Regions from separate parts of the Curvivirga sp. genome, predicted to be linked through region 2. Evidence: predicted binding sites of a transcription regulator. Region 2 holds the regulator's gene; the other holds the start of a gene.
The links. Region 2 encodes LexA, which represses DNA repair genes until DNA is damaged. Its sites were predicted from a motif close to ATGTTCTANTTTGGTTC; they were not measured.

Region 1: ACOQOA_RS12995 (S24 family peptidase) is a predicted target of LexA. The motif match lies at 10,900-10,916, and genes of this name have one in related genera.

What each region holds. Positions count from the first base shown of each region.
Region 1 covers NZ_CBDCOT010000009.1:1,598,236-1,610,293, reverse strand. The annotation lists gene ACOQOA_RS13035 (ureidoglycolate lyase) at 1-244, shown strand, start outside; gene ACOQOA_RS13030 (cold-shock protein) at 314-517, opposite strand; gene ACOQOA_RS13025 (tellurite resistance TerB family protein) at 1,177-1,581, opposite strand; gene ACOQOA_RS13020 (AEC family transporter) at 1,735-2,670, shown strand; gene ACOQOA_RS13015 (ATP-dependent DNA helicase) at 2,667-5,492, opposite strand; gene ACOQOA_RS13010 (lysine--tRNA ligase) at 5,775-7,364, shown strand; gene ACOQOA_RS13005 (ATP-binding protein) at 7,418-8,983, opposite strand; gene ACOQOA_RS13000 (branched-chain amino acid aminotransferase) at 9,068-9,922, opposite strand; gene ACOQOA_RS12995 (S24 family peptidase) at 10,107-10,760, opposite strand; gene ACOQOA_RS12990 (hypothetical protein) at 11,444-11,710, shown strand; gene ACOQOA_RS12985 (portal protein) at 11,714-12,058, shown strand, end outside.
Region 2 covers NZ_CBDCOT010000008.1:141,945-154,002, reverse strand. The annotation lists gene lpxB (lipid-A-disaccharide synthase) at 1-176, shown strand, start outside; gene ACOQOA_RS03340 (NAD(P)/FAD-dependent oxidoreductase) at 181-1,488, opposite strand; gene gltA (citrate synthase) at 1,584-2,891, opposite strand; gene gltX (glutamate--tRNA ligase) at 3,087-4,472, opposite strand; gene ACOQOA_RS03325 (ComEC/Rec2 family competence protein) at 4,638-6,830, shown strand; gene lexA (transcriptional repressor LexA) at 6,847-7,542, opposite strand; gene glp (gephyrin-like molybdotransferase Glp) at 7,747-8,964, opposite strand; gene moaC (cyclic pyranopterin monophosphate synthase MoaC) at 8,980-9,456, opposite strand; gene trpC (indole-3-glycerol phosphate synthase TrpC) at 9,467-10,264, opposite strand; gene trpD (anthranilate phosphoribosyltransferase) at 10,264-11,286, opposite strand; gene ACOQOA_RS03295 (anthranilate synthase component II) at 11,324-11,896, opposite strand.

The sequences.
Region 1 (12,058 bases), on a different contig from region 2:
CATTCCTGCGGCCCTACCCGGCGATGATTTGAAACCGGAAAAGGTCGTTGCATTCTGGTGTGATGGATCAAAAGGCCTCTATATTCATGCAAACATTTGGCATGAAGGTATTTTTCCAGTTACAGACAACCAGCGCTTCTTGGACCGACAAGGTAAAGTCCATGCCCGTGTAAGCTGTGACATCGGCGAAGAATTTGGTGTTTATTTATCTGTCCCACTTTCTTTGGAAAAACCGGAAAGCTAGACATACAAAAAGGCCGAGCTTTTATTCAAAGCTCGGCCTTTTTCAAATCTTTGATCTTTACATCAACAATTATACAAGTTGGATGTCAGATGCAGATTCACGATCACGGTGTGTTGTAAGCTCATAGCTGACTTTTTGACCATCATCCAATTGTTGAAGACCTGCTTTTTGCAGAGAAGAAATGTGAACAAAAACATCTTTGCCACCATCATCCGGTGCGATAAAGCCATATCCTTTTGTTGTGTTAAACCATTTAACTGTACCAGTCGCCATGAGACTATTCCTTAAAACTTCATAATATTTTTCTCAACCCAAAATCGGGAGAGCCTTGTAAGTACGCATCATTCACTATTTGAAGGTCAGAAATATTACAATCCGCGGAAAAACTTGCTTCATATAGAAAAAAGTTCACCATGTTCGTAGAGAATGCCTGTTATTCGACTATAATCGAATGGCTTCAAAAACAAATAAAACAACACTTGAGCAAGAAAGTAGGACGTTTAGCTTTTAAATTCAAGTGGTTTAACAGTGCAAACCATCAGTCTCCCTAAAAAAAGACAAAAAAATTGCCGGTAGCGCAGGCCACCGGCAAAGTTGAACAGGGAGGCTTCACGTCTGGGAGACGTATAGAGACGCGCTCTGCCGGACTTGCCGGGGCGCCATCTCAAATCGTTGTTGCGCGTTGCAACAACTGAAGCGCCCTCTATGTATGTCCGAACAGCCCCAAAGACCAGAGCCAAAATAGCAATGCTGCCATGCAATAATCGCATAGCTCACGAAGGGCTTGACCATTTGGTCAAGAAACCTCTTATTTTGAGCCAAAAATCAAAAAAGTCAGAGTAATTTTTACCCTGACTTTTAAAATATTTTCTTTAAAAAATTAGTTTTGAACACTCTGCTTAGAGATCTTCAAACCATTTCATCGAAGCTTTCTAGGCTTGTGCATATCGCGCCCGGGCACCACGTTCGATTCCTGCGGCGATTAAACGATCAATTTCCAGTATATGACGAATCATCTGTAATAAATTTAATTCTTCCTCTGCAGCTTCAAGATCTGCCGCGGCAACTTCAACAGCCAAGGCATAGGCCGTTTCGCGAAGATGGACAGGTAAACTTTCGCGAACCAGTTCCAAAGCTTTTTCAAAACCATCCTCATCTAAAAGAAGTTCGGCAACCGCACCTGCGTCTTTTGCAATATTGCTTTGCTCATACCCTTCAAAAATCGGTAAATAAGAAATCACTTCTTTAATTTTTAACATCTCTGTTTCTGACATCTCACTATCGGCTGCTGACATCAGAACCATTGTATAAATAAGGGATTGGTGTTTTGTGAGCATAAATTTCGCTTTCAATAAATATTTAACTCTTAAAAGAATAGGAAGGATTACGTTAAATTTCTAGTCTTCTATATCAAAAAACCAAGACTGCTATTCCAGATTTTCCTCAATCCCCATATCGACAAATACTGCAACGCGGCATAAGTTATTCTTATGTATGCAATTCTTAATGTCGCTTTACCCGTTTTTGCCATCATGGGGGCTGGTTTCCTCTGTGGGCGTTTTCGCTTTCTTGGTCAGGATAGCACCGCTGCCCTGAATGGATTCGTCTATTATGCGGCTTTACCAGCGCTTTTTATCGTCTCTATGAGCCGTGCGCCTGTTGATGATATTTTGAATATCCCTTATTTGGCGGCCTATGTCGGTGGTACCTTTGCTACATATGGTATTGCATTATTTGTGGCTAGTTTCTTTTTTGCCGATCGTCTGGGCGCTATGAGCCAACATGGTTGGTCCGCAGCCTTTGCCAATACGGGCTATATGGGTATCCCATTAATGATCACGGCCTTTGGGGAAGAAGGCGCAGTACCTGCGATTGTTGCTACGATCATCAATGGTGGTGTCTTAACCCCGCTCGCTATCGTGATTTTAGAGTTAGATAAATCAGATGGAGAAACCAAAGGCCAAATGATGCGTCGTGTCTTTGGCGCGGTGGTCCGCAATCCGCTTCTTATTGGCGCTGCTATTGGTTTGTTCTTTGCCTTTACGGGTATTGCATTGCCTTTACCTGTTGAAACCTTCACCGAATTATTAGGCGCTGCTGCGAGCCCTGCTGCTCTCTTTGCTATGGGGCTGTTTCTGGTTAACAGTGAAATTAAATCAGGATTGATTGAAAGTGGCTGGGCAAGTTTCATAAAACTAATCATCCATCCAGCGATTACGTGGATACTTGTGATTATGTTAGACCTTCCGCCTCTTTTTGCAGCTTCCGCCATCATTATGGCAGCATTACCAACTGGTGGTTTGGTTTTCCTTGTTTCGCAACAATTTAACACCTATGTGGATCGATCTGCGTCGATTATCCTGATTTCTACACTCGTTTCCATCATTACCCTATCAGCGCTGTTAAGTTATCTCGTACCAGGCTAACCAACCTGATGATCCGGGAAGAAATCTTTGATTTGTTGAACGGCGTCGGCAAGCCCAACACGTTCAACCTCAACACCTTCTGGAAAAGCGCCAGCTAAACGGCTTGGCATCATTGGATCAAGTAAAACAAATACACCTTTATCATTACCACGACGTACCAAACGACCAAAAGCCTGCTTCAATTTGAGGCGTGTAAGCATATCTTCATATTTTGCCCCACCAAATTCATTCTTGCGCGCCTTATGTAAAATAGTCGGCCGTGACCATGGGACCCGATCAAAGATAATAAGGCGCAAACTATCTCCCGGCACATCCACGCCATCACGCACCGCATCAGTGCCCAATAAACAACTATCTGTTTCTGCCCGAAATATGTCGATCAAAGTTGGTAAGTTCAGTGCATCAATATGCTGGGAGTAGAGAGGATAACCCTGCTGTTCGATAGGCTTCACTATTCGTTCATGTACAGCGCGCAATCTGCTAATTGCCGTAAATAATCCCAACGCCCCGCCACCAGATGCCAACATTAATTCGCGATAAGCGGCCCCGACCTGATCAAGGTCATCTTTACGCACATCTGTTACAACCAACACCTTCGTTTGATTGGGATAATCAAACGGTGATGGAACTTTTGCACGTGTTGCAAAATCCGGTAGATGATTGGCGCCTGTGCGTTCTTCGGCCCGCGCCCAATCCGTATCCACATCCCCTGATCCATCGGTTAATGTGGCCGAAGTCAACAAAACCCCGCTTAGATTTTTCGCGACAACCCCGGCAAAAGGTTTGGTTGGATCCAGCCAATGTCGGTAATACCCCACATCAACCGGACGGCCTGATATTTTCTCAATCCCAAGCCAGTCCACAAATAATTCAGTCGGTTGCGTTGCTTCCAACTTCAATGCCTTTAACATTTCAATCCAAGCGCCCAGAAGATGCGAACATCTGAATTCAAGGGATTGCGCAACTTGTTCGATCCGCCCGCGTGTAGAACTATCCAGCGTATCTGACTTTTCATCCAAGCGACGCATTAAACCTTCACGCAACTTAATCACGGGCTTAAAGATCGCCATAAGCGCTTCTTCCAGCTCTGTCGCGACATCCAGCAATTTTTCCGGCATATCCACTGCAGGGATTTCCAAGCTAAACGGGCCGTCGGTATTATTTGCACGCGCTAAAACCAATTCATGAATCATATAAAGGAAATTCTCAGCCGGACCTTGTGGTTGTCCATTCCCGATATTCTGCGTCCAATTCTCATTCGGTAGGATACGAGAAGCATGAAGAACATGTTCCAGAGCTTCAATCGCTTGCACTTCTTCTCCAAGTAGATCCTCACAACGGGTTTTAAGGCCTCTAATACGGCTTTTGCGAGCACGGCTTTCATTACCGCGAAGCCATCGACGCAATTCCCACATCTCACGCCCAGTGAGATAGGCAGCAAAAGCACTATCTGCTGCATCAAAAACATGATGCCCCTCATCAAAAACCACGCGATTAGCACGACCATCTCGATCCAAACCGCCTTGTACTGTTTGGATCATCACCAATGCATGATTAGCCACCACAAGATCAGCATAACGCGCACGACGGATAGAATTCAGAATAAAGCAGCGACTATAATGATTACAGGCTGAATGAATACATTCGCCGCGCTTATCGCTTAACCCCACGGACTGTGCCTGACCGATCAAATCCGGCAACCAGGAGGGAAAGCCCCCCCCACTTAGATCCCCATCACGTGTGGCTGCAATCCAGCGTGCCATTAACCCTAATCCAACCGTACGCCCCGGCAAACTTGATCCACGCACACTATCTTCATAATTCAATAAACACAGATAGTTTTCACGCCCTTTACGCAATACAACACGATCCTGTTTAATTGTTTCGTCCGGATAAAGACGATTTAATTCATCATCAATTTGGTGCTGAAGATTTCGTGTATAGGTACTCAACCATACAGGTGCCTGATTTTTTTCAGCCCACAAACTTGCCGGTGCAATATAGCCCATGGTTTTACCAACGCCCGTGCCTGCTTCTGCCATCACAAAACGCGGCATATCTTCGCTTTCAGGATTTGTGAAAGCTTCGGAAACGGCACTGGAAAAATCTGACTGACTGGGTCGATCTTCTGCACGTTGACCTAGTAAATCTGCCAACCGCTGGCGTGCTTCATTTGGTTCAACCGGATAGGTTCCCGGTGGTGGTGGTGGTGGTTGCTCTTCCCATTCAGGTAAAGCTTTCCAGACATCCAAACCAGACATTGGTGATTTAACATTGCTATCTTGCCCAACATCTTCACCAATAGCTGCCAAAAGATATGGCCCCCAAAGCCATCCATCGCGGGTCATACTCCACAGAATACGCCTTGTGTCAGGGCGGCTGCCGGTTAGGGAAAATTGTTCCAAAAGTGATGTAACAACACGATGCAATCCTACTGGATAAGAAGACAATTCCCAACTATCTTCCAGACCGCAAGCTTGCATAATCCCGCCCGGCGTAGGCAAGCAAAAGGCGGCAGGTTTTACAAATGCGAAAAGTTCTAACAAATCATAACAACGCCGTGGCGATTGTAATCCTATCCGTTTAGCCACTGAAGGTGAATGCACAAGAATTGGTGGTATCTCGGCCTTGTAAATGTCAGCTAGTTCAACTGGCGTCCCCTCTAAAATCTCACCATCGCCTGTCAACGCGACAGCATGCGTTGCTGACGTTACCATTATAGACGTATCAGGCACCATAATACGTACCTCGCCTGCAGGTATTTCTGCATTCTGTGAGGTTGCATCCGGAAAGGGCATTACATTATCTGGCAAGTCATTCATAGCCGCATCATACCCACTGTTCTTTATTGGTCACGAAGAAAGTCACAACAACCATAATTTCTCAATCCTCCCAATACCTTATCTATTGTTTTGTTCAGTGCTCATCCCTGGTTGATGGTCTTTTCATGCGAATCGGCAGGAAAAGCATACGTCATTCGGTCTATTTAGTTGACGGAAGCATGAATTTCTCTTAGTTTCCGCGGGTTTCGCCGGAGATGTTATTGATCAAGGTTTTGCCCTCTTTCTCCGGTCTTTTTAACTATTACTTTCAAGGTGAAGAAAATGAGCGATAACGCCCTTCGAGAATTAGCCCAAACCGCAAAAGCATGGCCTTTTGAGGAAGCTCGAAAGGTGCTCAAACGTATCAACAATAAGACACCTGAAAAGGGATATGTACTTTTTCAAACTGGATATGGCCCATCTGGCTTGCCGCATATTGGCACATTTGGCGAAGTACAACGTACCACTATGGTACGTCGTGCCTTTGAATTACTATCCGATATTCCAACAAAATTAATTGCCTTTTCTGATGATATGGATGGCTTCCGTAAGGTACCAACAAACCTTCCTAATCAAGAAATGCTAGCGGAATATTTGCATAAACCATTGACTAAAGTGCCTGATCCATTTGGCACACATGAGAGTTTTGCGCATCACAACAATGCGCGCCTCTGTGATTTCCTGGATTCTTATGGTTTTGAGTATGAATTTGCCTCTGCATCAGATTACTATACTTCCGGTAAATTTGATGAGGCGTTAATCCGCGTTCTTGAGGTATATGATCGTATCATGGGCATCATGTTACCAACATTAGGGGAAGAACGCCGTCAAACATATAGCCCGTTTCTGCCCATCTGCGAAGAAACAGGCAATGTATTACAGGTTCCGGTGCTTCATACCGATGCCAAAGCAGGCACAATTGTTTACAAACGCGAAGATGGTCAAGAAGTTGAAACTTTGGTCACAGGCGGTCGTACCAAACTTCAATGGAAACCCGATTGGGCGATGCGCCAGTGGGCTTTGGGCGTTGACTATGAAATGTCCGGTAAAGATTTGATCGATTCTGTAAAGGCTTCTTCGTCTATCGTACGTGCAATGGGTGGCAATCCACCACAAACATTGACTTACGAGTTATTCTTGGATGGTGAAGGTACAAAGATTTCCAAATCCAAAGGCAACGGCCTTTCCATGGAAGAATGGCTAACATATGCCACACCGGAAAGCTTGTCCTTGTTTATGTATCAAAAGCCAAAAACAGCAAAACGTCTGTATTTTGATGTCATTCCAAAGAATGTGGATGAATATTACAGTCATCTCTCTTCTTTCGAAGGTATGGAAGATGCCAAGAAACTGGAAAACCCAGTTTGGCATATACATAATGGCAACCCACCAAAAGCAAATATGCCACTAAGCTTTAACATTCTGCTAAACTTGGCGAGCGTTTGTAATACCGATGATAAATCTGTGTTATGGGGCTTTATCAGTCGTTATGCACCGGATGCATCTCCAGAATCTCATAAACAATTAGATGATCTGGTTGGATATGCAATCCGTTATTACACCGACTTTGTGAAACCACATAAAAACTACCGTGCGCCGAGCGACAAAGAACGTGAAGCATTTACAGCGCTTCGCAATAAATTGGATGAGATGGATGTGGACACACCGTCTGATGAAGTACAATCCAGCGTTTTTGCCATTGGTAAAGAGTTTGAATATGAGAATTTACGTGAATGGTTTAAGGCTAACTACGAAGTTCTTCTTGGCCAAGAACAAGGACCGCGTATGGGGTCATTTATTGCGCTTTACGGTATCAAAGAAACCGTTGCCTTGATAGACCAAGCGCTTTCTGCTGAAGGCTTAGCAGGCTAAACAATTAGACCTTATTATAGAAAGCCCTGTGTTTCATTTCACAGGGCTTTTTTTTATGTTTCAAGTGTACGACTAGACGGGAAAATAATTGTAACTTTGGTCCCTATTCCTTCTTCACTTTCAAGCAATAGTTCCCCTTCATGCATTTGCATCAAGGATCGACATAAAGATAATCCAAGTCCAACACCATCATGCGTTTTCGAAAAAGCGTTATCTACCTGAACAAATGGATCTAATACATTTGATAATTCTTTTGCCGGAATACCAACACCTGTATCTTGAATAGAAATAGCAACTCTGTTTCCAGCCAATAGTTCAATTTTTGAACTAATCGTACCTCCAGCAGACGTAAATTTTGACGCATTGGTTAATAGGTTAAACAAAATTTGCTTCACCCGAACGCTATCAGCCAGAAGCATCAAAGTTGGCTCCGGTATCTCTTTAACAATCACCTGACCACGATGTTCAAAAGTCGTGCTCATTGTCCGCAAACATCCATCCAATAAATCCGATGTATCTATTGAATCAGCAGATAATTTAAATTCCCCTACTTCAATTTTTGATACATCCAAAATGTCGTTGATAACTTCTAGTAAATGACTACTCGCCCCATGGATATCATGGCAATATTCCAGATATTTATCGTTTGAGACCGGACCAAACATTTCTTCCTTCATGATCGAAGAAAAACCAATCACGGCGTTTAACGGCGTTCTTAATTCATGGCTCATATTTGCTAAAAATTCAGACTTTGTGCGATTAGCAAGTTCCGCCGTTTCTTTAGCTTCCAAGGCTTCTTCTTGTGCTTTTTCGCGCTCACTAATCTCGTCCTGCAAAGCAATAGCACGATTTTCCAAATCTTGCTTGGATTGCAATAAATCCTCTTCATTCTTCCGACGAATCTCTAGTAAGTTACGAATGGAGAGTATGAAGCCATTCACCCGCTCAGCAACAATGCCTAACTCGTCATTTTCGTGATCGTGCGGAACCTTAACTAAACGTCCATCCATATCACTTGGTTCCAATCCTCCGATATCTTCAGCAAGCTCAACCAAAGGGCGGGTCAACATCCAATAAAAAGCAATTAGCAGAGCTAAAACCAAAAGCATATTCCGGATAAAACCAGCAATCATAACGAAAGTTGTACGATCAAAAAATCCTTCTAGGGCCGCATCACAATCAACGAGGATAACTAAACGCCCCGGCTTACTGGATTGCAGTTCAGAGCTCGTTAAGGGGATTGAATACTCTACATACTCTTCTGCAATACTCTTTGTGATCCATCGGGTTGCACTTACAATTGTTTCCTTGTTCATGGCTGCAAGATGAATATCTAAGTCATCTATGATACGGGCCTCTACAACAAAGTCATATTGAAGCAAGCCTGCCACCACTTCCTGCGCAAGATCTTCATCAAGAATATGAACTGCACGAGAAGCCGGAGGTTCAGCAACCTCAAGAATACGTTTTATTGTATGATCAATCGTTTCTTGTTCAATTCGATAATCCCAAATCAATTGCAGCATGCTCATGAACAAGCCAATCCCGAAAGCCAGGATCACGCTCGTTCCTACCAGTTTATATGAAATGCGATTTGGAAACTTCAGTTCGGATTTCATTCACAATGCCCTTATTACAGATTTCTTTTACCATGCAACAGGTTAATAAATCCATAAGACCTTTAGGCATTGCAAAAGAGCGGCTTATTCGCCGCCCTCTTTCTTAGCATATTCAAAATATAGATCACGCGCTTTTTGCATGATAGGCCCAGGTTGCATCTCTCTGCCTTCATAATTAATCACGGCAACAACTTTGCCATAATTTCCAGTACTGAAGATTTCATCCGCTTCTTCAAGCATTGCAGGTGTGACACGACATTCATCCACCTCAATCCCCTGGCCTTTCAACAACGCAATGACACGTTGACGCGTAATACCATTCAAAAAACTTCCATTTGGTGCAGGCGTCATCACATGCCCATCTTTCACACAAAAAAGATTTGCCGTCGCAAATTCAGCCACATTGCCCATGCTATCGCACATAACAGCATTGTTATAGCCATCTTTAATAGCTTCTTGAAGAGCACGACCTGCATTTGGATAAAGACATGCAGCCTTCGCATTTGTTGGGGCTACTTCTTCTGATGGACGGCGATAAGAAGATAGTTTGGCGCTAAAACCTGTATTCGGCGGAAAAGGTGCTTCATATAATGTCAGCGCGAATCTTGTGCTATCCGGATCAGGCGAAATAAACCCTTCATCTGCCCAAAAAACAGGCTTAATGTATAAAACCGTCTCTTGCGGGAATTTTTTAATTCCTTCCCAAGCCAAGGCATAGATCTCTTCCCAACTTTTAATCGCTTTCAATCCTAAAGCCTCAGCTGAACGCACGGCACGTTGACAATGTAAATCCAAATCCGGTGCCACACCGTCAAATGAGCGTGCCCCATCGAAAACAGTAGAAGCTAGCCAAAAACTGTTAGACGTCACATTAATAATAGGTGTATTTGCGTCCTGCCATTGCCCCTCGGTCCACATGATTGCATTTGTAGAATCCATTAGATTTACCCCGTCAAAACATTATTATAAGAAAGTAATTTTATTACTTATCTTACACCAGACAGCGTATAGGAAAAGAAAAAACACCTTCTAAACTGCGGCTTATATAAAGATTGGATGATTGTTACAGTCATTTATAAAATTCGGAAATTTAAGAAGTCAGAACACAGACTCACCGATTATTTTATTGACTTGCCCAAACAATACGGGTCATCCAAATCACCTCATTTGCCATGATAGTTTCGACTTCATCCGGATTGGTCACCATCGCAAGATCCATACGATGGGCGGTCTGACGTATTAATTCACGTACTAAAATATCACCATTCGCCATGCATAACAGAACCCGATCTAGACGACGAATGCTAGCATTGGGCGACATTACCAAAACAGTACCTGTGCGATAAACAGGGGCCAAATCGTCATTTGTAACCTCAATCCCGAAAGCCTCAGCATCATTCACATCTGGATACACCATAAAATCCCAGTTTTCTCGTATAGGAAAGCCATGATCATCAAATAAGCCTTCATCCCCTTCTTTTTGAAGAAGATCATGTGCCTCTTCAAAACTAAGAAAAGGAATATCCTGAGAAAGCACGGCACCTGGCACATCTTGAAGATAGGACACAAATTCAACCATTGTGCCGCCTGTTGCTTCCAGAACTTTACCTATACTTTCCGTACTCGGCCAACGAGGCTTTCCCTCTTTTGTTTGGCGCTTGCTGGGATTAAAACTGGTTGGGTCCAGACCTGCATGCCTTGCAAGACCAGAACTTGTCATTCCATAATGATCTGCGTAACGATCCAACGCCCGCCATAATTGGTCATGCTTTAACATGGCACCCTCACACTGATTGAGAACAACTCCAATTCAAAGCTGTTCCCCTTTAAATCTCATATCTTGTTCCTATTATTTACAAATTTTCCTATATTATGCAAGTTTTCATGAACATTAATTGACAAATCCTCCAAAATAAGAACATAATAGGAATATAATTACAAGAAAGTGATTACCCAATGAAATCGGACCATTTCACACCAGATCCAACCAAATACTTTATCGTCGTTTTTCAAAATGAAACAAATATTCCTCTACTAAAACTCCTTAAAAAGGGTTTTCGACATTGCTTTGTATATCAAGTTGAAAGGAATAATATCGTCAAAATTGATTCTCTTTCGAATATAACATTAGTCCAGCAAATACACGACCATACGCCTCACGAACTTATTAAAAACCATAAAAAACAGGGACATATATGCCGGCTCTTCACCCCACCACCCCTTCCACCACAGAAGATAGCTATACCGCTTCCCTTTAGTTGTGTTGAGACGGTTAAACGTTTACTTGGTCTACATGCATTTTCTATTCTTACCCCATGGCAACTTCACAATCACATAAATAGAACAAAATAAGAAAATAATTATTGACTTATTTATTTATAGAATATATAGAGAACATCATCAGTGGAACAAAGCTTGTTCTTTTTATTTATCCCAAATAAGAACAAAAGGAGAATATTTATGGGTGGTGTATTAGGAGGTGGTAGCACTTATGTACCGCCAGTTGAAGAACCAATCGAAGAAGATCTATCCGAAGAAAAAGCACGAGAGGATCGCCTTGAGATGATACGACGTCGTCGCCGTGGGCGCGCAGGCACACTCCACACAAGTTGGACAGGTAACAAAGTCGAAATCCCGGAGGAGTTAAACTTTTCTGACAATAATAGTGGGAATACCTCCTCGCCCTCACAATCTGCAAGCGATTTAAAAACTACCTTAGGAGGGTGATATATGGAGCTCACACCAGAAATCCTAGAACGAAAATTTGAAAAAGCAAAAAGTCAGCGCAGCCAATGGGAGAGCCATTGGCAAGATTGCTATGATTACGCTCTACCTCGTCGCGACGGCGCTATCCAGAGCCAACCAATTGGAGAAATGAAACGACAACATCTGTTTGATGGAACTGCTCCAGATGCCGTAGAACAACTTGCCTCTTCCATCATGGCAGAATTAACTCCTGCATGGTCCAGTTGGTTCCAGTTAATCCCCGGTTCAGAAATACCGGAGGAAACGAAGGCAGATACTGAACAAGCACTTCAACAATTATCCCAAACTATCCAAGGTCATTTTGACCGA
Region 2 (12,058 bases):
GTCATTGTAAGGCAAAAAACCTGGTGCGTGCTTTAAATGAAATACTGGAAGATGGAAAAGGTAAACTTCAAATTATTGAATTAAAACAAGAGCTAAAAAAGCTTTCCGTAGATGGAAGTTTACCAAGCGAAGAAGCTGCAAGAGTAGTATTATCTATTCTTGATAAGGCGAAATAAGGATTTACTTTTTTGAGTTTAACTTATAACGCGTAAGCATATCTAGGCTATTTGTAAAAAACTTATAGGCTAGCACTGCAGGGATACGTAATTTTGTGCCACCAATAATATTTCTATGTTTTACTCTAGCAAGAAAATCAAATTTGTCGCTTGTACCATTAATTTTTTCAGCAATTAATTTTCCAAGTAAAGGGGCTAAGCCGACGCCATGACCGGTGAAAGCTTGTGCAAAGAAAATGTTTTCGGATAGCTGACCCACATCTGGTAAACTTTCATGATTACCACCTAATGTACCGCCCCAGATGTAATCCAGTTTCACATCTGTTAGATGAGGATAGACATATTCAAGATGTTTACGACATTCTCTTTCAAGGTTTCTAGGCTTTCTATTTGGTATTCCAATCGCGCAGCCCATTGTTAGGCGTCGATCTGGTGTTATACGGAAATAATGAACGCTTCTAGCCATATCCCATGCACATGCACCATTATTGATAACTGATTTTAAAATATGATCATCTAATGGTTCAGTCGCTGCTTGATAGTTATCAACTGGAAGAATTCTCTTAGCTAAGGTTTTGTTTAAATTTCCGATATACCCGTTACAACCGAGTACAATTTTGTCAGCGAATATTTGTCCATCGTGAAATGTAACTTGTGCTGGAATTCCATCCGAAATCGCCAATGCAGGGCTTTCTTCATATATATCGACCCCAAGTTTTTGCGCTGCTTTCGCTAAGCCTAATACGTATTTCAGTGGATTGATATGGCCAGCTCTGTGCGACAAAATAGAGCCTTTATAAATGGGGCTACCTGTTTGCCTAACTGTTTCTTCCTGATCGAGTATTTCAAATATTTGCCGCCCATAACCATTTACGATATTCGCATGTTTCACTAAATAATCCATATGAGCTGTCGTTAGTCCACATGCCATATTTCCGCTTTGGAAATCGCAATCAATTTCATATTCTTCACATAATTGATGGAACAGCTCAACAGATTCAACGGATATATCCCAGAATATTCGGGTTTTTTCGGCTGTGTATTGTTCTATTAAGTCCGGTTGCAACTTAGTCATACCATATCCGAGTTGACCGCCATTTCGTCCGGAAGCTCCCCAACCAACACGTTTTGCTTCGACAAGACATACTTTGTATCCGAGTTTAGCAAGGTGTATAGATGTGGAACACCCCATAAAACCAGCACCAACAACACAAACATCATATTTTTTTGCCCCATTTAGCCGTGAAAAAGGGACAAGCTGTTTCGTTACTGATGTATGATAAGAAACGGGATATTGGGTATTTTTAAACATAACCTTACTATTAAATATTTATTTAATAAAATCAATATCAAAAAAAACGGGACTGAGTCAAACTCAATCCCGTCTTGGTTCGTAATCGTAAAATCTTAACGATCCTTACTGTCAACAAATGGACGACGATCATGACCTTTGAACAACTGACGTGGTCGACCAATTTTCTGATTGGGATCAGTAATCATTTCATTCCATTGCGCAACCCAACCAACTGTGCGTGCCAAAGCAAATAGCACTGTGAACATACTTGTCGGGAAGCCAATTGCTTTCAAAATAATACCGGAATAGAAATCTACATTCGGGAATAATTTACGTTGTACGAAATATTCATCCTCAAGTGCGATTTTCTCCAATTCCATTGCGAGTTCTAGAAGCGGGTCATCAACGCCAAGTTCTTCGAGAACTTCATGACAAGATTGTTTCAACACACCTGCACGTGGGTCGGTGTTTTTATAAACACGATGACCAAAACCCATAAGACGGAATGGATCATTCTTATCTTTTGCGCGCGCAATGAATTCTGGAATATTATCTTTGTGACCAATCTGGTTCAGCATATTTAATACAGCTTCATTTGCACCACCATGTGCAGGTCCCCAGAGAGAAGAAATACCCGCAGCGATACACGCAAATGGGTTAGCGCCAGAAGAACCAGCAATACGCACAGTAGATGTAGATGCGTTTTGCTCATGATCGGCATGCAGGATGAAGATACGATCCATGGCACGTTCAACAGCCGGAGAGATTTTATATTCCTCTGCCGGTACAGAGAAGGTCATATTCAAGAAGTTTGCTGCATAGCTCAACTCGTTCTTCGGATATACAAAAGGTTGCCCAATTGAATATTTATATGCCATTGCCGCAATGGTCGGCATCTTCGCGATCATACGATAGGATGCAACCATACGCTGATGCGGGTCGTTAACATCTGTACTATCATGATAGAAAGAGGATAGGGCGCCTACAACGCCAACCATAATTGCCATAGGATGCGCATCACGACGGAAACCGCGATAGAAGTTCATCATCTGCTCATGCAACATAGAGTGATATGTTACAGTATGTTCAAACTCTTTTTTCTGATCCACATTTGGCAATTCGCCATTCAATAGAAGATAGCACACTTCCATAAAACTGGATTTTTCGGCTAAATCTTCAATGGAATATCCACGATGTAATAGCACGCCTTCATCGCCATCGATATAAGTGATCGCGGAATCACAGGAACCAGTAGATGTAAAACCTGGATCATATGTGAAATAGCCTGTATCCGCATATAAACGGCGGATATCAATAACATCTGGACCAACAGTACCGCTTAGTACTGGTAAGTCATAGCTTTTCCCTGTTGCGTGGTCTGTAAGTGTGACAAATTTCTTATCAGAAGTATCCTGACTCATCGTCTCGGGCCTCCTCAGCTTTGTTTATGTTCATCGCAAAAATGCGGCCAGGGATGGTCGCATTTAAAGTTTGCAATGTCGTTAGTTGCATATTTTATATAATAAAATTTTGCGCTGCACAATGGGCCAAGGCTATGAAATTGATTAAATATTTCTTAATCAATTCAAAATGTCAGGATTTCTGCAGGTTTCAGCTTATAGGCTTCTTAGACGTTCAATGGTCTCTTTTTTGCCAAATACATACATTACTTCAAACATACTTGGCGAAGAATTAGAACCTGTAAGAATTGCACGGATGGGTTGCATTACTTTTCCGAGTCCTAATTCTTTAGTTTCCGAAAATGCTTTTAAAGCGTCTTCGAGACTTTCAACGGTCCAGTTTTCTAGGCCTTCAAGCAAATTAGAAACTTCGGACATAAGTGCCGGAGTTTCTTCTTTAATAAGTTTAGCTGCCTTTGGGTTTTCTAATGGGAATGTAGGGCGTGTTGCATAAAACTTGGCTGAATCTGCAAGTTCCAAAATGTTTTTTGCACGGGATTTCAGGCCTTCCATTCCATTTAAAATCCAATCTTTTGCTTCATTAGATATTTCTCCGAGATGAGGAAGGATCAGTTCTAACAAACGTTCTTCGCTCGCTTCACGAATATAATGACCGTTGAGATTTTCTAGCTTGGCAAAGTCAAAACGTGAAGCACCTTTACCAACCGCATCAAGATCAAACCATTCGATTGCTTTGTCTTGGGGAATGATTTCTTCATCTCCATGGCTCCAGCCAAGACGAAGAAGGTAATTATTAAGGGCTTCAGGTAGATACCCCATTTCATCGCGATATGCTTCTACGCCTAAAGCTCCATGGCGTTTAGACAGTTTTGCACCATCTGGACCGTGAATAAGGGGGATATGCCCAAATGTCGGTACATCCCAGCCCATAGCTTGATATAACTGATATTGACGGAAAGCGTTGGTGAGATGGTCATCACCTCGAATAATATGAGTTACACCCATATCATGATCATCTACAACCACGGATAACATATAAGTTGGCGTACCATCTGCACGTAAAAGGACGAAGTCATCTAGTTGTTCATTTTTTATGATAACGGAGCCTTGAACGGCATCTGTTATTGTTGTTTCGCCTTCACGCGGCATTTTTATACGCACGACTGGATCCACGCCTTCAGGCGCTTCAGAAGCGGCACGATCACGCCATCGACCATCATATCCTACAGGACGACCTTCTTCTTTGGCTTTTTCACGCATTTCCGCTAATTCTTCAGGAGAGCAATAACAGTTATATGCTTTACCTTCCGCCAATAGTCGCTTTGCTACTTCTACGTGGCGATCAGCATTTTGAGTTTGAAAAACTGGCTTATCATCTGCACCTAACCCTAGCCAATCTAAGCCATCAAGGATGGCGTCAATTGCCTCATCTGTTGAGCGTTTTTTATCTGTATCCTCAATTCGTAGAAGGTATTTGCCGCCATGGTGACGTGCGAAAAGCCAGTTAAACAAGGCTGTACGGGCGCCGCCGATATGAAGAAAACCGGTTGGGGAAGGGGCAAAACGTGTGACTACAGACATAATGTTTTCCTGAAAGAAGAAGGATTTAAATGATTAAAATAATTTCTAGAGCGGGGTTTAGCATATTTATCTAGTAAAATGCAAAAGGGGAATTCTATAATCTCTAGGTCTTCCTTCATTATTTCTCTTGATGTAGTGTAAAGTTAACTAAACGGGGGAAGATAATTGTTGCAGGCAAATAAGTATATTACAGATATACTCGACTTTAGGATGTTTTCATCGCTGCATGAACATGTATCTAACGTCATTACTATTGAAATAAACCGAGTTAGTCTTTGGCGTCCAGTTTTTCTTGGGATTGGTATCTTACTTTATTTTAACGCGAATTTATCCGGTGATTTAGGTTGGAAAAGTATTTTGGTTATTTTTCCTGTGATCCTACTTATTTATTTAACTTATAAAAAATCGCATTCTCTTTTAAGATTAGGGTTATCTAGTATATTATTGATAATAATCGGTTTTTTATTGACTGAGTTTCGTAGTTATATGGTCGCTGCACCTGTTGTTCAAAAGCAAATTAAACATGTGAGTATTCAAGGAAATATACAAAACATCGAATTGTATGAGAATAAGTATCGTTTAATTATAGCAGATATTGTTAGTGAAGAATTTATATCCAATCAAACACCACATAAAATAAGAGTTTCTATTCCTTCCTCCCATATGGAGAATGATTTACAGATTGGGGATAGGATCTCCCTGAAAGTGAGCTTACGGCCGCCACCTAATCCTTCGACGCCTGGTAGTTATGATTTTGCTAGAGCCATGTGGTTCAAAGGTATTGGTGGTATAGGTTATAGCACTAGCAAAATTACCTTGTTAGAACATCAAAGAAACCAAGGTTTATGGGATGTTTTCACTTCTAAGTTAACTGGTTTTAGATATTATGTTACTCAACAATTTTTAAAACCGAGTCAGTTTCAGAATAGTAATTTACCAGGGGTAAGGGCGGCTTTAGTCACAGGTGAACGTAGCCAGATAACTTCCCATACATATGATGTTATACGTGATGCTGGATTAGCTCACTTATTAGCGATCTCAGGATTACATCTTGGCTTGATAGCTGTTTTGGTTTTTGGCGGATTGCGACTGTTATGGTCTTGTATTCCATTAATAGTATTGAATTTTAATACAAAAAAATATGCGGCTATATGTGCAATTTTTGTGTGTTTTGGATATATGCTTTTATCGGGTTTAACTATTCCAAGTCAGCGTGCATTCCTAATGTTAAGTGTGGCTTTTCTTGGAGTTGTTTTAGATCGTAATGTTATCTCATTACGTCTTGTTTCATTTGCGGCCTTGATTGTTCTGCTTATACATCCAGAAGCAATATTAACGGCTAGTTTCCAATTGTCATTTGCTGCGGTTATCGGGTTGGTTTCAGTTTATGAAGTGAGTTATATGAAAGACTTATATACTTATCTTCAACAAAATTATTTTAAAAGAATGATGGGGTATTTTCTGTTTCTATGTATAACAACCATCATAGCGACATTGGCAACGGCACCTTTATCTACCTATCATTTTGGACAATTGGCGAGTTACGGTATTTTAAGTAATTTGATTGCAGTTCCATTAATGGGGATGATTGTAATGCCCTCCGCGTTAATGGCATTTATTCTTATGCCATTTGGTTTGGAGGCTGTCGGGCTATATGGAATGGACTTTGGTCTATCTATTATTTTGGAAATAGCAATATGGGTTTCTCAGCTTGAAGGCGCTGTTATTCATATCAGCCGCTATAATCCCGCAATTTTAACTATTATTATAGTATCATGCCTTTGGTTATGTTTATGGAAAAGTATAATCCGTTTCCTGGCAATACCTTTCGCCATATTTTCATCCTTGATTCTGTATTTACCTATCGACAAAGAAATACTTATTTCGTCTCAGGAGCAATTATTCGGAGTTTATTTAAATGGATCAGATGCCTATATAACAACTTCCAACCGACATCAGTTCATCAAAGATCAATGGAAGGACCGGTGGGCTATTGATGAATTTCAACCTCTATCTGCATTAGGTAAGAAAATTGAGTATATACTTATTGGTTTTAATGAAGATATATGCACAAAGAATGGCTGTCGATTATTCTTAGATGATCATTTAGTCTTCTATACAATATCAAAATCGAACGCATTAGAAGCTTGTGACATTCCAAATAGTATCGTGATTTATCCTGTTGGTTTTATCAATTGCGACGATAAAGATGTCATAGTTATTGATCGCGGAGATATAATTAGAAACGGCGGGTATAAGATTTCGTCTGTTAATGGAGAACTTGATATTCAAAGTGTTCTTGAAGATAGATCTAACTACCCGTGGCAGCTAGTCAGAAATAAAAAAGGGAGCAGTTGAAGCTCCCTTAAAAATCTTAATATTTACGTAGCAAACCAACAAGCCGACCCTGAACATCAACCTGGTCCGGTCCGTAAATCTGTGTGCGATATTTAGCGTTGGCAGGTTCCAATTCAATTTGACCTGCATTTTTGATGAAACGCTTTAATGTCACCTCTTCATGCTCGACAAGAGCAACAACAATATCGCCATTTACAGCTGTTTCTGTGCGTTCAATGATAACTGTATCACCATCAAGGATACCTGCCTCAATCATTGAATCACCATCAACTTCCAGCGCATAATGATCACCCTTACCAAGCAAGGTCACAGGTACTTCAACAAGCATAGATTGATCGCGTAAGGCTTCAATAGGTGTGCCTGCAGCAATACGTCCATATAATTGTAACTGAACGGAGTTACCGCTGCCGCGCAACATGGACTTACGTGTCCCTAATTCTTGACGGCGAATACTTTCCACACGACGGTTACGGACAGGTAGCTCTTCAGGAGAGGTGTTTTCAGGGAGTTTAATAACTTCCAGAGCGCGAGCACGGTGGGGAAGACGGCGTAGAAAACCACGTTCTTCCAAACCTGTAATCAAACGATGAATACCGGATTTAGATTTTAGTTCAAGTGCATCTTTCATTTCATCAAAAGATGGGGACACACCAGAATCCTGAAGTCGTTCATGAATGAATAGCAATAAATCATATTGTTTGCGCGTCAGCATTTTATTTTCTCCTGACTACCAAATTCTTTACGATTTTGTTCTTTTAATGAATTGAAATGGTAATCAATTTAAATGTAAAGAATAGGTAGTTATGTAGAACAAACTGTAAACTAATACTGTTCTACTTGTGTTCGCATATACTGTCAAGCGCTTGTTGATATTTTGGTTTCGTAATGAAAAGTTGTATTTTAATATCAATCTCTTCTATAGAGAAAGTAAGCTATTTGGTAACTCTAACACTTCAACCATATCACCTTTTTTTATCGCCTTTGCGAAAGGTGGGCGAATAACTAGTGCTTGGGCTTTGGCTAATTTTGCAAGCATGGCACTATCTTGCTTTGAATATGGTGTTGCAATTAATTCACCATTGTCTCCAACATCAACGACTGAACGAAGGTAATCTTCACGTTGATCATTTTCATCAAGATCACAACCAATTTTCGCTATTTTCTTTGAATGAAAGATTTCCGCATGTAGTCCAAGCATTTTTGCAAGAGCAGGGGCAACAAACATCACTGAACAAACAAGTGTTGATACGGGATTTCCTGGTAAACCCAACATTGGCGTGCCATTTAGCTGACCAAAAATTAGTGGTTTTCCTGGGCGCATAGCAATTTTATAAAAATTAATATCTAGGCCATTTTTACCTAAAACGGATCGAATAAGATCGTGATCTCCAACGGATGCACCACCTGTCGTTATTAACAAATCAGCTGAAGCTGCACCTGCTGCCATATTTTTCAAACTTTCAGGGGTGTCCTTTGCAACGCCCAGCAAGATTGGTTTCCCGCCAAGGGTTTTGATTGCAGCAGCTAAACCCAAACTATTTGAGCTTACAACCTGATTAGGGCCGACAGGGTCACCTGGCATTACCACTTCATCACCTGTGGCAAGAATAGCAACAGTGGGTTTCTTATGGACCATGATCCATGGTCGATTCATAGCAGCAGCAAGGGCCACATCACGGGCGGTTAACAAACGCCCTTTTTGCAATAGTATATCACCTTCAGCAAAGTCGAGGCCGGCTGGGCGAATAAAACGTCCTTCCGGTTCTGATTGAAGGATAGTTACTTGCTCACCCTCACGTTCAGTATTCTCTTGTATTACGATACAATCAGCACCTTTGGGGACGGGCCCGCCTGTAAAGATACGTATAGCTTCACCGGATTTTACTTCAGCATTGTAAGAGCCACCTGCTGGCGCTTCGCCAGCAACAGAAAGGGTTGTCGGTACAGATTGAATATCAGTATGTTTAACAGCGTATCCATCCATCGCAGAAACATCCATGGGTGGCTGGGTGCGACGTGCGCTCAAATCTTCTGCTAGAACACGACCAACGGCTTCTGTTAACGGAATTTGCTCCGCGGGCATGGTTTCAATATTGTTAAGAATATTAGATTGAGCGTCTTTTACTGAGAGCATGAATATATCCGATAACTATTGAGCCGTATAATCGCCCGACTTACCGCCCGCCTTGTGAACGAGACGAATATTAGTAATTTGCATTGATTTTTCAGCGGCTTTCAACATGTCATATACAGTTAAAGCAGCTACAGAAACTGCTGTTAAGGCTTCCATCTCAACACCTGTGCGCCCTTTAAGCTTACAAGTTGCCTCAATATCAACAGCATAATCTTGCTCATTAAGCTCCAACGTGACTTTTACAGATGTTAGGGCGAGGGGATGGCATAAAGGAATAAGATCCGGTGTTTTCTTTGCCCCCATGATGCCGGCAAGTTGGGCAACTGTTAAAGGGTCTCCTTTTTTTACATCACCGACCTTAATTAAGTTTAATGTTTCTGGTGACATCGAGACCTGACCACGTGCAGTTGCAATACGTTCTGTAACCTCTTTTGGTGAAACATCCACCATTACAGCATTACCATCTTGATCAATATGCGTTAAATTTGACATATAACTTCCTTTAAGCCGCACCAAGTAAGGCTTTAGTTGCTGATGTAACATCTTCTTTTCGCATTAAAGATTCACCAACTAAGAAACAGCTTGCGCCAATTTTCGACATGCGTAAAAGATCATCATGTGAATAGAGGCCACTTTCAGCGACTAAAAGACGGCCATCATCCAATACGGTGGAAGCCAATTCTTCGGTTGTTGCTAAATCAATATCCAGAGTTTTCAAATTGCGATTGTTTACGCCCATTAATGGGGACTTTAACTTCATCGCACGTTCCAATTCCTCAGCATTATGAACTTCAATTAACACATCCATATTTAGGTCATGTGCAACTGTTTCTAGCTCCAATGCTTGACTATCAGATAAGCAGGCCATAATCAGCAATATACAATCAGCGTTGATCGCGCGGGCTTCATATATTTGATAAGGATCCAACATAAAGTCTTTGCGAAGAACGGGGAGTTGACATGCCTCGCGTGCAGATTTCAAAAAATCTTCGTGACCTTGGAAGTATGGTTGATCAGTTAAGATAGATAAACAAGTCGCACCGCCTGCTTCATACGCTTGAGCGAGTTCAGCTGGATGAAAATCTTCACGGATCAACCCTTTGGATGGGGACGCTTTCTTAATCTCGGCTATCAATCCATATTCATCACTATCTGCTTTTGCTTTTAATGCATTGTAAAAGCCACGCACAGGTAAGGCAGTTTTTGACAATTGCATCATCTCATTTTCTGAGATTTTACTTTTACAAGATGTTATATGTTTTTGTTTTTCTACACAAATATTTGCGAGTACGTCGCTCATTATTTTAATCCTGCGATTTCTACGAGTTTTGCTAAAGCAGCTTTTGCCTGACCATTGTCAATGGAGGCAGAGGCAATTGAGATACCGTTTTTCATGTCATCTGCCTTACCAGCAACAACCAAAGATGCTGCCGCGTTATATAGAACAACGTCGCGATATGCACCATTTTCACCATCTAACAATCGGGTGATCGCAGCGGCATTTTCCTCAGGCGTCCCACCACGTAGGTCTTCAAGTGTAACTTCATTCAAACCAACATCAGAAGGATGCATTTCAAACCTGTTTAATCTACCATCTTTGTATTCACAAATCTGGGATGTTCCAGTTGTGCTTAATTCATCCAAGCCATCCGCACCATGAACAACCCATGCATGTTCTGCCCCTAAATCACCAAGCGTTTGCGCCATTAGATCAATAGTATCAGCGCGATAAGTACCAATCATATAGCGTTTTACAAGAGCTGGGTTTGATAATGGGCCAAGTAAATTAAAGATTGTGGGCACGCCCATTTCAATGCGGGTTGGTCCCACGTTACGCATTGCTCCATGATGACGTTGTGCCATCAAGAAACCAATATTGGCTTCGCGCATTGCTTTTTCAACATTCTCAAAATCTGTATCTAAGTCCAAGCCAAGGCAAGCCAAAGCATCAGCTGTGCCGGATTTTGATGAAGAGGCACGATTACCATGTTTTGCGACGGTCACACCAGAACCAGCTACCACAATGGCCGTAGCGGTTGAGATATTAAGGGTGTGAGCCATATCACCACCAGTGCCTACAATGTCAATTGCACCGTCAGGAGCTGACACAATATGAGCCTTCGCACGCATGGTTTTTACTGCGCCTGTGATTTCATCTTGCGTTTCACCGCGAAGCTTTAAACCCATGAGAAAAGCGCCCATTTGTGAAGGTGTCGCATCACCAGACATCATAATATCAAAAGCTTGGGCAGCCTCATCAACATTAAGGGTCTCATTGTTCGCAATCTTTTTCACAAAATGTTTGAAATCAGGCATATCCATTTTCTGATCCGATCTCTCTATTACTATATAACGATTTTTATTGTTTCGTAATGTTAATGAAGTTTTGCAAAATTGTATGCCCACCTTCAGAGGCAATGCTTTCCGGATGAAATTGAACGCCATGCAACTCGTAATCACGATGTTGAAGCCCCATAATAACTCCATCTTCAGTCTCTGCCGTAATTTCCAGACAATCGGGCAGGGTTTCTTTTTCCACCACCAAACTATGATAGCGTGTACATGGAACACTACTATTCACGCCTTTAAATACACCTTTATTATCATGCAAAACCGTTGAAACTTTACCATGCATTGGAGGTGATAAACGGATGATCTTACCCCCGAAAGCCTGACCTATTGATTGGAGCCCAAGACAAACTCCCATTAAAGGGATTTTACCTGCAGCTGCCTTGATCAAATCCAAACAGATACCTGCACGTTCTGGATCACAGGGACCAGGAGAAATGACAATTCCATCAGGCTGAAGAGCCATAGCCTCATCAACGGTAAGGGCATCATTACGATGAACTACTGTTTCTGCACCTAAATCGCCCAGATAATGAACCAAGTTATACGTAAAGCTATCGTAATTATCGATCATCAAAAGCATGATTTTACCCTGTAAGAATAGTCAAACTCATATTTCTTAAAGGAATTTATAGCAGTCTTCATCGACCAAACAAGCTGACATCCACACAAGTGAGCTTTTTTTCTATATAATTTGCGAAATGGTTTTAGAATCGCGTAATTTTGTATTGATCTTGTTTCTATC